DNA from 3 places in the Agarivorans albus genome. Region 1 is predicted to be linked to each of the others. Evidence: predicted binding sites of a transcription regulator. Region 1 holds the regulator's gene; each other region holds the start of a gene.

Evidence for each region. The regulator FNR, encoded in region 1, switches genes on or off when oxygen is low (the NO sensors DNR and NnrR bind a similar motif). The targets are predictions, from matches to a motif close to TTGATCTAGATCAA.
Region 2: the regulator FNR is predicted to act here: its motif matches at 2,509-2,522, upstream of K5620_RS09115 (TraR/DksA family transcriptional regulator).
Region 3: the regulator FNR is predicted to act here: its motif matches at 2,597-2,610, upstream of napF (ferredoxin-type protein NapF).

Annotation. Positions count from the first base shown of each region.
Region 1 covers NZ_AP023032.1:2,361,893-2,366,172, reverse strand. Annotated here, with positions in the region: gene K5620_RS10870 (glucosaminidase domain-containing protein) at 1-121, shown strand, start outside; gene ttcA (tRNA 2-thiocytidine(32) synthetase TtcA) at 118-1,014, opposite strand; gene uspE (universal stress protein UspE) at 1,095-2,027, opposite strand; gene fnr (fumarate/nitrate reduction transcriptional regulator Fnr) at 2,163-2,909, opposite strand; gene K5620_RS10850 (sulfite exporter TauE/SafE family protein) at 2,978-3,643, opposite strand; gene ccoS (cbb3-type cytochrome oxidase assembly protein CcoS) at 3,627-3,800, opposite strand; gene K5620_RS10840 (heavy metal translocating P-type ATPase) at 3,797-4,280, opposite strand, start outside.
Region 2 covers NZ_AP023032.1:1,987,076-1,991,355, forward strand. Annotated here, with positions in the region: gene K5620_RS09105 (porin) at 1-583, shown strand, start outside; gene K5620_RS09110 (porin) at 981-2,003, shown strand; gene K5620_RS09115 (TraR/DksA family transcriptional regulator) at 2,076-2,450, opposite strand; gene K5620_RS09120 (tRNA-dihydrouridine synthase) at 2,631-3,572, opposite strand; gene apt (adenine phosphoribosyltransferase) at 4,006-4,280, shown strand, end outside.
Region 3 covers NZ_AP023032.1:2,515,825-2,520,104, reverse strand. Annotated here, with positions in the region: gene K5620_RS11600 (type IV pili methyl-accepting chemotaxis transducer N-terminal domain-containing protein) at 1-1,362, opposite strand, end outside; molybdenum cofactor riboswitch at 1,461-1,599, shown strand; gene moaA (GTP 3',8-cyclase MoaA) at 1,589-2,563, shown strand; gene napF (ferredoxin-type protein NapF) at 2,734-3,222, shown strand; gene K5620_RS11585 (chaperone NapD) at 3,219-3,479, shown strand; gene napA (periplasmic nitrate reductase subunit alpha) at 3,476-4,280, shown strand, end outside.

The DNA.
Region 1 (4,280 bases):
ACTAGCTACTCAACTGAGCAGTTACTCTGAAAGAGGCGAAGCTTACGTAGAAGAGTTACAGCAAATGATGAGGGTTAACCAAAACATTTGGCCAACCCGAACACCGATTATCGCAGGTTAAAGCTCAACAACTTGCACAATACCAGCTTGGCTTTGTTGGCTTGGCTGGTCTTCTAACTCTGGCGCATCAAAGCCAATATCACCACCATCAATAATTCCACTATCTCGATTTATTGATTTAAAGTCGAATTGTTGATGGTCGAGTAGGTGTGAAGGAACTACATTTTGGACCGATCTAAACATCGATTCGATTCGGCCGGGAAAACGCTTTTCCCAATCGTTAAGCATTTGCTTAATCGCTTGGCGTTGTAGGTTTTCTTGGGAACCACAAAGGTTACAAGGAATGATTGGAAAGGATTTCAGCTCTGCATATTTTTCCATATCGCTTTCTTTACAATAAGCCATAGGGCGAATAACTACATGTTTGCCATCATCGCTAACCAACTTCGGTGGCATGGTTTTAAGTTTGCCTCCATGGAACATATTCAAAAATAAAGTTTCTAATATGTCGTCTCGGTGATGGCCTAAGGCGATTTTGGTCGCTCCTAGTTCAGTGGCTGTTCTATACAAAATGCCCCTACGCAAACGCGAACACAGTGAACAAGTTGTTTTCCCTTCTGGTATTTTGTCTTTAACTATCGAATAAGTGTCTTCTTCTACGATTTTGTATTCAATATCTAAGCCTTTTAGATATTCAGGCAAAATATGCTCTGGGAAACCCGGTTGTTTTTGATCTAGATTGACAGCAACTACATCAAAGTTTATCGGAGCATGGGCGCGTAGGTTTAATAGTATGTCTAGCATTGCATAACTGTCTTTACCACCGGATAAACAAACCATTATTTTGTCGCCATCTTCAATCATGTTGTAGTCGGCAATAGCTTGTCCAACATGACGTCGAATTCGCTTTTGTAGCTTGTTGTGGTTGTATTGTTGTTTTGCTGTAACTGACATAGTGTGTTCCCAATAAAAAAGCGGGGCTATTATATAACCCCGCTTTGCTTAAGCAATGTTTAACGTCAGTTTAGCTTTATCTATTTTTGAAAAGGACTGACAAAATTTTGCGGTTTAAGCGCCAATAAATCGCAGTCTAATTGGTCGATAACGTGTTCAGCGGTATTGCCAATAAGTGCAGCACTAAACCCGCTTCTACCTGAGGTACCCAAAATAACAATTTCTGCATCTATCTCGTTTGCTACTTCAGGGATTACATCGTCAGGTAAACCTTCCTCAAGGTGTGTGGTGACCACTTGCTCAAATTGTTCTTCAACAAATTTGTTAAGCGCGGTTTTATGAAACTCCATGACGTTCTTATTGTACTTAAGCGGATCAAAGTCTGGCAGCTCTATCGCAATATTTACCGGTGCTGCAGGATAGGCAGTTACCACATGTAAATTTGCGTCTAGCAACTTACTTAGGTCTTTTGCTTCGTTAGCGATTCGCTCGTTTAATTTGTGGTGCTCTTCATCTTCTGCTCCTGCGTGGATCGCAGCAACAATTTTACCCTCGGTTGGCCAGTCATGTTCTTTTACCATTAACACTGGAGTGGGGCATTTACGCAAAATATGCCAATCGTTCGGGGTAAAAATAATCGACTGTAAAGTAGGGTGCGGGTGTGTCGCTTTAACGACTAGGTCGTGACCAAAGTCGAGAACTTCTTCAATGACACTTTCGTATAAGCGATTGTTCCAAACTACTTTGGTTTCTATTTCTATCCCAGCAGTGTTTGTTGCAGCTATTACTTCATTTAGCCAAACATTACGTTCTTCTATCACTCCTGAACGCATAGCTTCGCGCTCTTCTCCAGATAACATGGATGTCATCTCGTAAGAAAAGTCGTAAATAGTAAGTAGAGCTTTGATTTTTGCTTTGTCTTCTTTCTGCGCAAGAAAAACAGCACGAGACAAGGCCGCCTGGGTGTCGTGAAGAGGGTCGATGACCACTAAAATATTACGATACTTAATCATAAAGCAGCTCCTAGAATCTTCTGGAATAGCTACTTAACTTTAGCTTAATTTGGTAGGAATAAATTAGATATAGTTAACACTGACCTAGATTTCTTTCGATAGATTGATGTAAATCAGGTCAGTGTTATTAGGTACTTAGCTTTGTTTAGTACCAGCTAGTTGGCGTAGTGCATCACGATCAGTGATTGAAATGTATTTACCTTTTACTGCAATCATATCTGCTTTTTGGAAACGACCAAGTAAACGGGAAATGGTTTCTACAGTTAGCCCTAAATAATTACCGATATCACCACGAGTCATAGTCAGACGAAATTCTCTTGGAGAAAAACCTCGCTCCGAAAAGCGTTGTGATAAACCGTAAATAAAGGCAGCTAAACGTTCTTCTGCATTCTTTTTGCTTAGTAGCAAAATCATTTCTTGGTCTGCAACAATTTCATTACTCATTAAGCGCATCATTTGACGGCGTAACTTAGGCATTGTGGCAGACAATTCATCCATGGTGTCGAAAGGAATTTCACATACCATTGATGTTTCAAGTGCCTGAGCAAAACTAGGGTGCTCTTGGCTGTTAATGGCATCAAAGCCAACTAGGTCGCCAGCTAAGTGAAAACCGGTGATCTGTTCATCACCTTGTTCAGTAATGGTGTAGGACTTAATTGTACCTGAGCGAATGGCGTATAAGCTTTTTAGCTTATCGCCTGCAGCAAATATTTCTTCGCCTTTCTGAATAGGCTTTTTACGCTCGATAATGCTATCTAAGCGATCTAGCTCGGTCTCATTAAGAGAGAAAGGGATACATAACTGGGCGATACTGCAATCTTGGCAGTGAATTTCACAACCACCAGTTTGGATTCTTTGACTAGCTTTTGGGTTAATGCTCATACTCAAACTATGCTATAGGAGTTCGAGGCAATTCTACTCTTTATGTAATAAATTTTCTAGATCTATTGCTACAACAATGTAACAACTTGGTAGATCCCTAAACTCAAAACACTCAGTCCAGAACAAACTTGTAATACGCGATTTGTCATTAGTTTAGTTAGTTGCTGGCCCAGTAATACGGCTAACAGCATCACACTAAACGTACCTAAACCAAAACTAAACATCACGCCCGCTCCGTTTAGCCAATGAGCCTGGCTAGCACTTAATACCAATGTTGAATAAACCAAACCGCAAGGTAGCCAACCCCATAACATGCCTAATGGTAAACTGGCTGCTGGGTGTTGCAGTGCCAACATCTTACTTGCTTTAGGCTGCACCTTTGACCACAAACCTTTGCCAAGTTGTTCCACTGGCGTGAGAATTGACCACCATCGAGTAAGGTGGATACCCAGTAAAATGAGCATTATCGCTGCGAACCATTGTAAAGCTACTAGCATATAAAACGATTGATGAACTTGGCTAATTGCTTGTATGGAACCAGCAACAATAGCGCCGGCAATAGAGTAGCTTAGGATCCGACCTAGGTTAAAACCGATACTTACTAAAAGTTTATTGGAAGAGTTATTAGCACGAGAACCTAGTATGCATGCGATGCCGCCACACATTGCTATGCAGTGTGTGGCGCCTAATAAGCCGGTGATAAAAGCTGCTACAAAATCAGTCTGTAGGATCATTGTCTTGTTTGGTTTTGTTCTTATCATCAAACAAAATGTTGATACCTTGGCGGTCTAAATCTTCAAATTGTTCGCTTTTAACAGCCCAGAAAAATATACCAATTCCTACACATACAAAGATCAGGGCGATGGGGATCAAGACAAATATAATACTCATTGCTTGTTTAACCTTAAGGAATTAGTGAGTACCGCTAAAGACGATAATGACATACCGATAGCAGCCATATAAGGAGTAACAATTCCAGCCACTGCTAAGGGCAATATTAAGGCATTATACCCTAAGGCCCATGCGAGGTTTTGAGCAATAATCTTTTTAGTCTTTTTGGCGAGATCCATGGCGGTGAGCAAAGTAGAAAGCTTGCTACCCAACAACACAGCGTCAGCACTTGATTTAGCGATGTCGGTGCCCAAACCCATAGCAACCGAAAGCGGTGCGGCGGCCAAAACTGGACCGTCGTTTACTCCATCACCAAGCATTAATAGGTGGGGGGAGTTTTGCGTTTTAGTTTTAACTACTTCGAGTTTTTGTTGGGGTAAAGCGCCGCTAGCAATGTCAGTGATATGTAACTGTTTTGCAACATATTCCACCTGCGCGGAGTCATCCCCAGTTAACATAGAAAGTGAAATATCTCGCGCC
Region 2 (4,280 bases), 370 kb from region 1:
AGAAGGTCAAATCGTATACTCTGGTGAGTTTGGTGGTTTTTACGTTGGTGCTTCTTACCAGTTCCGTGATGAGAACTTCAAGCTAGGTTTTGGCAACCCTGACTCAGGCATCCCTGCTGAACCTACTCAAGCTTCTTTAGATCAAGGTTACGCTGCTACTTTAGGTTACAACTTTGACTTCGGTTTAGGTCTATATGGTGGTTACCACGTAGAAAAATTTGATTCTTTCGAAAACGGTGCAGTAAATGGTGCCGATAAGAAGAACATGGCTCTTTCTGCTACTTACTCTTGGGAAGACCTATACTTAGGCGCTGTATACGCTGCTACTGATCTAGATGGTGCAGAACTTAAAGGTTATGACTTAGTTGCTTCTTACGACATTAACGCTGTATCTCTATACACAGGTTATGCTGCGCAAGAAGGTAAAGGCGACGCTAGTGATTTAGGCGATACTGCTAAAGCATTCAAGCTTGGTGCAGCTTACAAGTTCAACAGCAACATGAAAGCATGGGCTGAGTACTTGAACAATGGCCTAGAAGGCGCTGACAACGAATGGACTATCGCAGTACAATACAACTTCTAAGTTTATTGTTGCGATGAGCGCTAGTTAAGCGTTCTACAGCCATTAAAAAGCTCACTTCGGTGGGCTTTTTTGTTTTATCTGATTTCAAATTTTCCTAGCCTAGCTTGTAAGTTCTCTTTCTTCACTTTCCCTAAAAAGCTTTTTAAATCTTAAGCTTGCCTAAATATTTGCTATTAAATAGACATTGTTTAGATTTTTATTTTGTTGACATGCCTATTGCACTTTCAATTAACCATAAAAGTTCATAAAAACTTCAAAAAAATGTTGATTTCACTCTCATTATCAGCAAATATGTCGGCCGTGAGAGGGAATTCACTGCTCAAGGAAACCATTCCAAGGACGAATGAATGGGTCAAGGAAGAGATAAATTATTAATCTCAAAATAGGCAGTGGAACTTTGAAAAAGACTATTCTAGCAATCGCAATCCCAGCATTATTTGCAACTGGTGCAACTAACGCTCAAGAAATTTACAACGACGGCGAAAACGCATTTTCTATCGGTGGTCGTCTTAACCTTATGGTTGAGTCTGCTAACAACGAAGGCGAGCGCGATCTTCGTTCAGAAAACAACTCTTCACGTATTAACCTAAACTTCTCTCGCAAAATGAGCGAAAATGTTACTGCTCGCGCTACTATGGAGTACGGTTTAGACAACCCAAATGGTAACAGTGACTCTCCTTTCTTCAACCGTTTAGGTTTCATCGCAGTTGACCACGCAGACTATGGTTCTGTTTCTTACGGTAAGCAATGGTCTACTTACTACACTATCACTGGCGTAACCGATGTATTTTGGGTATACGGCGGTACCGCAATGGGTATTTACGACAACGGTGACAAAGCAGGTACTGCACGTGCTAACGACGCACTTCAATACAACGGTAGCTTTGGCGGCGTTAACTTAAGCGGTCAGTACCAATTCGCTGACGAAGATGAAGGTCGTAAAGATAGCTACTCTGGTGCTGTTTCTTATGACTTCGATTTCGGTCTAAATGTTGGTGCTACTTACCACCAAATGAACCGTACTGATGCTGAAAAATCAGAAGTGTTCAACGATGGCGATGCTAAGCTTACTGCGTTAGCGGCTAGCTACAACCAAGGCCCTATCTACGCTGCGGTATCTTACGGTGAGTTCAAAAACCACGTACAGTTTGAAGGCGCTACTGGCGTATCTGACAAAGCTATCGGCCACGAAGGTGTATTCGCTTACACGCTAGACATGGGTCTACAGCTTTACACTGGTTGGAACGTTCAAGAAGACAAAAACTCTTCAGCTGACCTAAAAACTGCTTTAGTTGGTGCAATGTACGATTGGAACAATGTTCTTTTGTACACTGAGTACCAAGACGAGACTACTAAGTCTGTATCTGGTGCTAAAGAAGACGACAACCGCTTAGCAGTGGGTGTACGTTACAACTTCTAATTCTTCTAAGAAGATGGAAGTAAAAAGGCCACCTAAGGGTGGCCTTTTTGTATTTACTGGTTTCAGTATAATTTAAAGTGCGAAACTTTCGCGCCGCTTAAACATACGGTGTTTGTCACTACAGCGTTGACAGCGTTGAGTACTTGGATCGTTTTCTAAACGGCCAATTTCAATCTCTTCTTCACAGTCGCTACACAATCCATATAAACCTAAGTCTATTTGGCAAAGTGCTGCGTCAACCCTTTGTAATTGTTTTAACTGAGTCGTTAGCTCTGAGAGCTGCAATTTCAGGGCCTGGTCAATAAGTTCTTCGTTAGTTAAAGACTGTAATTTGTCAGCTGTTAGCTTCAAGCTGGTTTTTTCTGAGGCAGTTAAAATTGAGATTATTTCAGACTTTAACTGCTCTAATTGTTGCGTGAGTCGCAACTGATAATCTCTAAATTCCACGTTTAAGCCCAATTATTAAATGAGCTAGCAGTATAAACACCGGGTCTAACCCCGAGATATGATGTGAATCAAAACGAAACACTAAAAAGCTATATAACTACTTTTATTAGGGTTTTGTTGATCTAATACAGAATATGAGCAAATAGTGCGAAGAAACGTAAAGCCAAGCTTAACGAAAGGTCAATCTTTGCATTGCTGAAAGCGGATTTGCTTAACAATAGAATTGGTATCTTTTAATACTCTGATGTTGCGAAAGAGATCGTCGGCTTCGGTGTAGTAGCCAGAAAGGTATCTTAACCACTGTTTCACCCGGCTTTGGTAGTACTTGGCTTTTTCACTGGTGATTTCGTGCTGAGAGTAGCGAATTAGCAGCTCAATCACTGCTGACCAATGCAATGGTTCTTCGTCACCTCGTACTACTTTAGCAAGGTTTGGAATAGTAAGTGCACCACGGCCAATCATTACATCTTCACAATCGCTTGCTTCTTTGCACTGTAAGTAGTTTTCTCGGTTCCAAACTTCTCCGTTAGCAATAATAGGAATAGAGAACTGTTGTTTAACTTGCTTTATATAGTGCCAATGCGCTGGCGCTTTGTAACCGTCGAGCTTAGTTCTCGCATGAATGGTTAGCTCATTGGCGCCTGCTTCTTGCACAGCTTGCACAATATCAAAGCAGTCTTCTTTGTTTTCCCAACCTAAGCGAATTTTGGCAGATACAATATGCTGCTTAGGTACCGCTTTTCTTACTTCACTGACAACATCAAAAATCGACTGAGGGGCTTTTAGCATAGACGCACCACCGCAGCTTCCAGTAACAGTATTGCTGGGGCAGCCAAAGTTTAGATCTAAACCATGAGAGCCAAGTTCGATAGCTCTTACCGCATTTTCTGCCATCGGGCCAGGATGCTGGCCTAACAGCTGTACTCTAACCGGGGTGTGGCCTGCTATTAAACCTTGCTCATGTAGTTCCGGGCAGTACTTGTAGAATACTTTGTCGGGCAGGGCTACGTCAGTAACACGAATGAACTCTGTTACACACCAGTCGTAGCCACCACAACTAGACAAAAGCTGGCGCATGGAAGCATCTGCAACGCCTTCCATTGGGGCTAAAACTACGCGCATAGTAAACCTTAGTTTGAAAAAGCGGCCATTCTAACGGTTTGTGGTGTCTGCTGCTAGCAAATTAGCTACGCAAATTATTGGCCTGAATAAGCTGGATGCTCAGTTTATTTCCATGTTTTTGTTGGGTGTTTGTAGAGATGATGCTCAAGTATAATTGATCTAGATCAATGTTGATTGAATTTAGTTTAAAGGTGAAGTTTAGATGGACCAGCAGTTTAAAGAAGATTATAACGTATTCTATTTCCTAGGTTTTGTAGTGGCGCTGCTGTTACCAACCCTACCTTTGAGCTTGTCTCTACTAAAAATATTTGCCTAACTTTTGGCTATTATCTAGGTTAGCACTTCGTTGCTTTATCGTCATAAACTGAGATAATTAAAGATTGTAAATACGCCCATCCTGTTTGGGCGTTTTTTTTGGAAAATGGAAGCCGGTATGAGCAGCGCTAATCTTGAGTATATAAAGAACGCAATTAAAACTATCCCTAACTACCCAAAAGAGGGGATATTGTTTAGGGATGTTACCAGTTTAATTGAAGATCCAAAGGCTTTTGCCTTGGTTATTCATGAATGGCAACAGCGTTTCGAAAACCTTGGTATTACCAAGATCGTTGGCACCGAAGCAAGAGGTTTTATTTTTGGTGCGCCACTAGCGCTGGCATTAGGGGTTGGTTTTATTCCGGTTCGCAAACCTGGCAAGTTACCTCGCGA
Region 3 (4,280 bases), 150 kb from region 1:
TATTACTTGAGAGTGCTGGGTATTTAATTCGTCTACCAACACTTGAAGTGATTCAACCAATAGGGCGTTTTTAATGGTTAATCTGAAGGTGGATAGCAACTCTCGTAACTGGATGTAGGCGGCGCTTAATACTGATTGTATTTCTTCGCTAATTTCAAAGCTTTGTTGGCAATCGCAAGGGCTTTGCTTAAGTTGCCTTTGTAACAGGCTAGTTTGAATTTTTAAGTAAGATAAAGACTGTGCTAAAGAATCGTGTAACTCGCGAGCAATCGTAGCGCGCTCTTCCATTAACAACAGTTTTTGCTTTTGTAATAAGCTCTGTTCGAAACGCAGCACTTTAGTGATAGTGCGGCAGTAACTTGTAACAATGGCAGCTCTATCTTCGGGCACTAACGGCAGCTGCAGAGAGCCATATTGTTCTTGATTGAGCTGCAAGGATATTGGCTCTTCAAACTGAACATTTTGTTGGTGTAATTCAACCTCAATGTCCAATTTATCGATGTACAGCTTGGCACCCTTAATACCTAAGGTTTCGCAGAGCAGCTTAAGTGATTGCTCTAGGTGTTCCTCATTTAAAGTACTGTTAAATAGCGTTTGCTCTAGGTTGTACAAGAAGTTTAAATCGCGGTTAGCGCGGCGAAGCTCTTTAGTTTTGGCTTTAACTTGATTTTCAAGTGTTTGGTATGAGTGATCCAAATCTTGTGACATAGACATAATGCCTTTTGCCAAGGTTTCCATTTCGATGCTGGCGTAGCGGGTTGGCACAGAGATTTTAAAGTCACCTTGTTGCACTTGCTTGGCTGCTTCTACTAATCGATAAATGGGTTTGGAAATATTCTTTTGAATGTACCAAAGCGTGTAAACGGCAATAAATGTGATGATGGCAAAGGCAATTAATTGAAGCAGGGTTAGTGAGAATACTTTGGCTTCGGAGTTATATTGGGTTTCTGCAACAAATTCGTCGATTAGGTCGACAAATCCCACAATTTGGCGGTCAAATTCATCAATGTTCTTTTCTATCACAAAGGGTTTTAGTTGTACCCAGCGTTGTTTAACTTTTTGGTAGCGCTGGTTAATTGCATCATCTTGCTCGGCGGCTTTAGTTAAAGCATCACTGTTTAACGAGGTTTCAAATTGTTGAATTTTACGTTCTACTTCTTTGTCGTAAACATTTAAAGCATGTGCCATTCGGTAACTTTGCATACGCAAAGAGCCAGCTATATTTATCGCTTCTGCATCATTTAGGCTGTTCACCAAGGTGGTTAACGAACCAATTGCTACTAAGGCAAAAAGGAACATCATCACACTTAACAAGCGGATTACCGCTGTGCCTATGGAGCGTTTGCCAAAAAAACGTTTCAAAAATAAGTCCTTTTAATTCAATAAAGTTAACCGACAAATATCACAAAGCCAGTGTAACCGTTTAAGAAAGCACTTAACAAATTAAGATTTATTGCTTAGCATTAAAGTATCACCGAAGTCTAAATCGACCTAAGTCACAATGATATGGCGTTTAGACCCTTAGCATCGACTAAGCAGGGTAGAGTGCAGAAATGGCTTTGCCTCCCGCATTTGGAAAGGTTGATTTATGTTATCGGATTCATTTTCCCGAAAATTTTTCTATTTGCGTTTGTCGCTTACCGACGAATGTAACTTCAAATGTAACTATTGCTTACCTGATGGTTATCATTGCGAAACGCCCCATAATAATCTCAATTTATCTGAGATAGCTCAGCTTGCTGAATGCTTCGCTAAATTAGGCACAAACAAAATTCGTCTTACCGGCGGAGAGCCAAGCCTAAGAAAAGATTTAGTCGAGATTATGGAAGTATGCGCAAATACTGCCGGCATTCAGCAACTTGCGATGACTACCAACGGCTTTAAACTGGCGAATAACGCTAAGCGCTGGCGTGATGCTGGGCTTACTCATGTAAATGTAAGTGTTGATAGCTTAGATTCACGTCAGTTTGAGTTGATCACTGGTACCAAAACTTTCACTAAAGTGATGGCCGGAATTGATGCAGCACTAGAGCAAGACTTTACTGCGGTAAAACTCAATGCTGTGCTCATAAAGCAGATGGCCCAGCAAAACTTTCGAAAGTATTTGGAGTGGATTAAAGACCGCCCGGTTGAAGTCCGTTTCATTGAGTTAATGCAAATGGGTGATCAGCCCGATTATTTCCACAAACATCATGTTGCTGGCTCTGGATTTAAACAACTGCTACTCAACGAAGGTTGGGAGCAGCAAATTCGAGCTCATAACGCTGGGCCTGCTCAAGTCTTTCAGCACCCTGATTACGCCGGCAAAATTGGCCTTATCATGCCGTATTCCAAAGATTTTTGTGCTACCTGTAATCGCCTACGCGTTTCTTCACAAGGCAAACTACATTTATGCTTGTTTGGTGAAGAGGGGGTAGAGCTGCGCGATTTGCTGCAAAACCCTTCTCAAATAGACGTATTAAGCAAGCGTATTGAAGACGCATTACAAACCAAAAAAGTTAGTCATTTCCTCCACGACGGTAATACCGGCGCTACTCCACATCTCGCATCAATAGGCGGATAAGTTTTAGTGCGTGATAGAAATCACGCACTATACTTGATCTAAATCAATCATTTGAGCAAACACCCCTTAAGGGGTATGTTTTTGATTGTTAATAAAATTTACGCTTAACCCCAAGAAATTTAGGGTGGTTTTACCAGTAATGTTAAAGCCTGATTTCGTAAGGAAAATTGATGTCTGTAGACCTGTCTAAACGTCGTATGTTTAGTACTAACAAAGCGCTTCGCAGTAAACAACATCACTCTCTACCTTGGTTACAACAGTCTATTGAAGCTGGCTGTACTCAATGTGGAGAATGCGTCAAAGCATGCCCTGAACAGATTATTGTTAAGGGTAATGGCGGTTTTCCAGCAGTTGATTTCACCAAAGGTGAGTGCACATTTTGTTACGACTGTGCAACGTCTTGCCCCGAGTCTTTGTTTCACCCGAAGCAGCAACCTGCTTGGTCTAATTCTGTTGACGTTAATGCCTCTAAGTGTCTGGCACAAAACGGTGTTTATTGCCGAACGTGTAGCGACACCTGTGAGCAAAGGGCCATTAGCATTAAGCCATTACTAGCGGGAAAAGCAGAGGTACAAATTAATTCTGAGCACTGCAACAGTTGCGGGGCTTGTATTTCAGTATGTCCAAGCCAAGCCATTGAAATAAAGGAAGTTGGATGAACGAAGAGTACCATATTAGTAGTGCGGTGGTGTTGTGCCAACCAGACCGTATTAAAGAAGTCATCGATCAAATTAGCGACCTGGAAGGACTAGAAGTACATGGTTTTAACCCCGAGGGGAAAATCGTTGTTTCTATAGAAAGCCAGACGCGCAATAACATAGTAACCACCCTAGAAGACATCGGAAAATTGGAAGCGGTACTAAGCAGCAACCTAGTATTTCACCAATTTGAATCAGCTAATGAGGAAGTATCATGAAATGGACTCGCCGACAGTTTGTTAAAGCGAATGCGGTAAGTGCCGCAGCCACCGTTGCTGGTATTAGTTTACCTGCAAGTGCCACCAACTTAATTACTTCGTCAGAAGAAACAAAAGTGAAATGGGATAAAGCTCCTTGTCGTTTTTGTGGTACTGGCTGTAGTGTTTTAGTTGGCTCTCAGAACGGCAAAGTTGTTGCCACACAAGGCGACCCCGAGTCTCCGGTAAACAAAGGCCTTAACTGTATTAAAGGCTACTTCCTTTCAAAAATTATGTACGGTAAAGACCGTTTAACCACGCCTTTATTACGTATGAAAGATGGCAAGTTTGATAAAAATGGCGAGTTTGCTCCGGTTTCTTGGGATCAAGCCTTCGACATTATGGCGGAGAAGTGGAAAAAAGCACTTGCCGATAAAGGCCCAACTTCTGTAGGTATGTTTGGCTCTGGCCAATGGACTGTTTGGGAAGGTTACGCTGCAGCTAAACTACATAAAGCCGGCTTTTTAACTAACAATATCGACCCTAATGCGCGTCACTGTATGGCTTCGGCTGTTGGTGGTTTTATGCGCACCTTTGGTATTGATGAGCCTATGGGCTGTTACGATGATCTTGAAGCTGCAGATTCGTTTGTGCTTTGGGGCTCTAACATGGCAGAAATGCACCCAATTTTGTGGTCTCGCTTAACTGATCGCCGCTTGTCTGCGCCCCACGTTAAAGTTCACGTACTGTCTACCTTTGAACATCGCAGTTTTGAATTAGCCGATAACGGCATGGTGTTTACGCCACAAACCGATTTGGCAA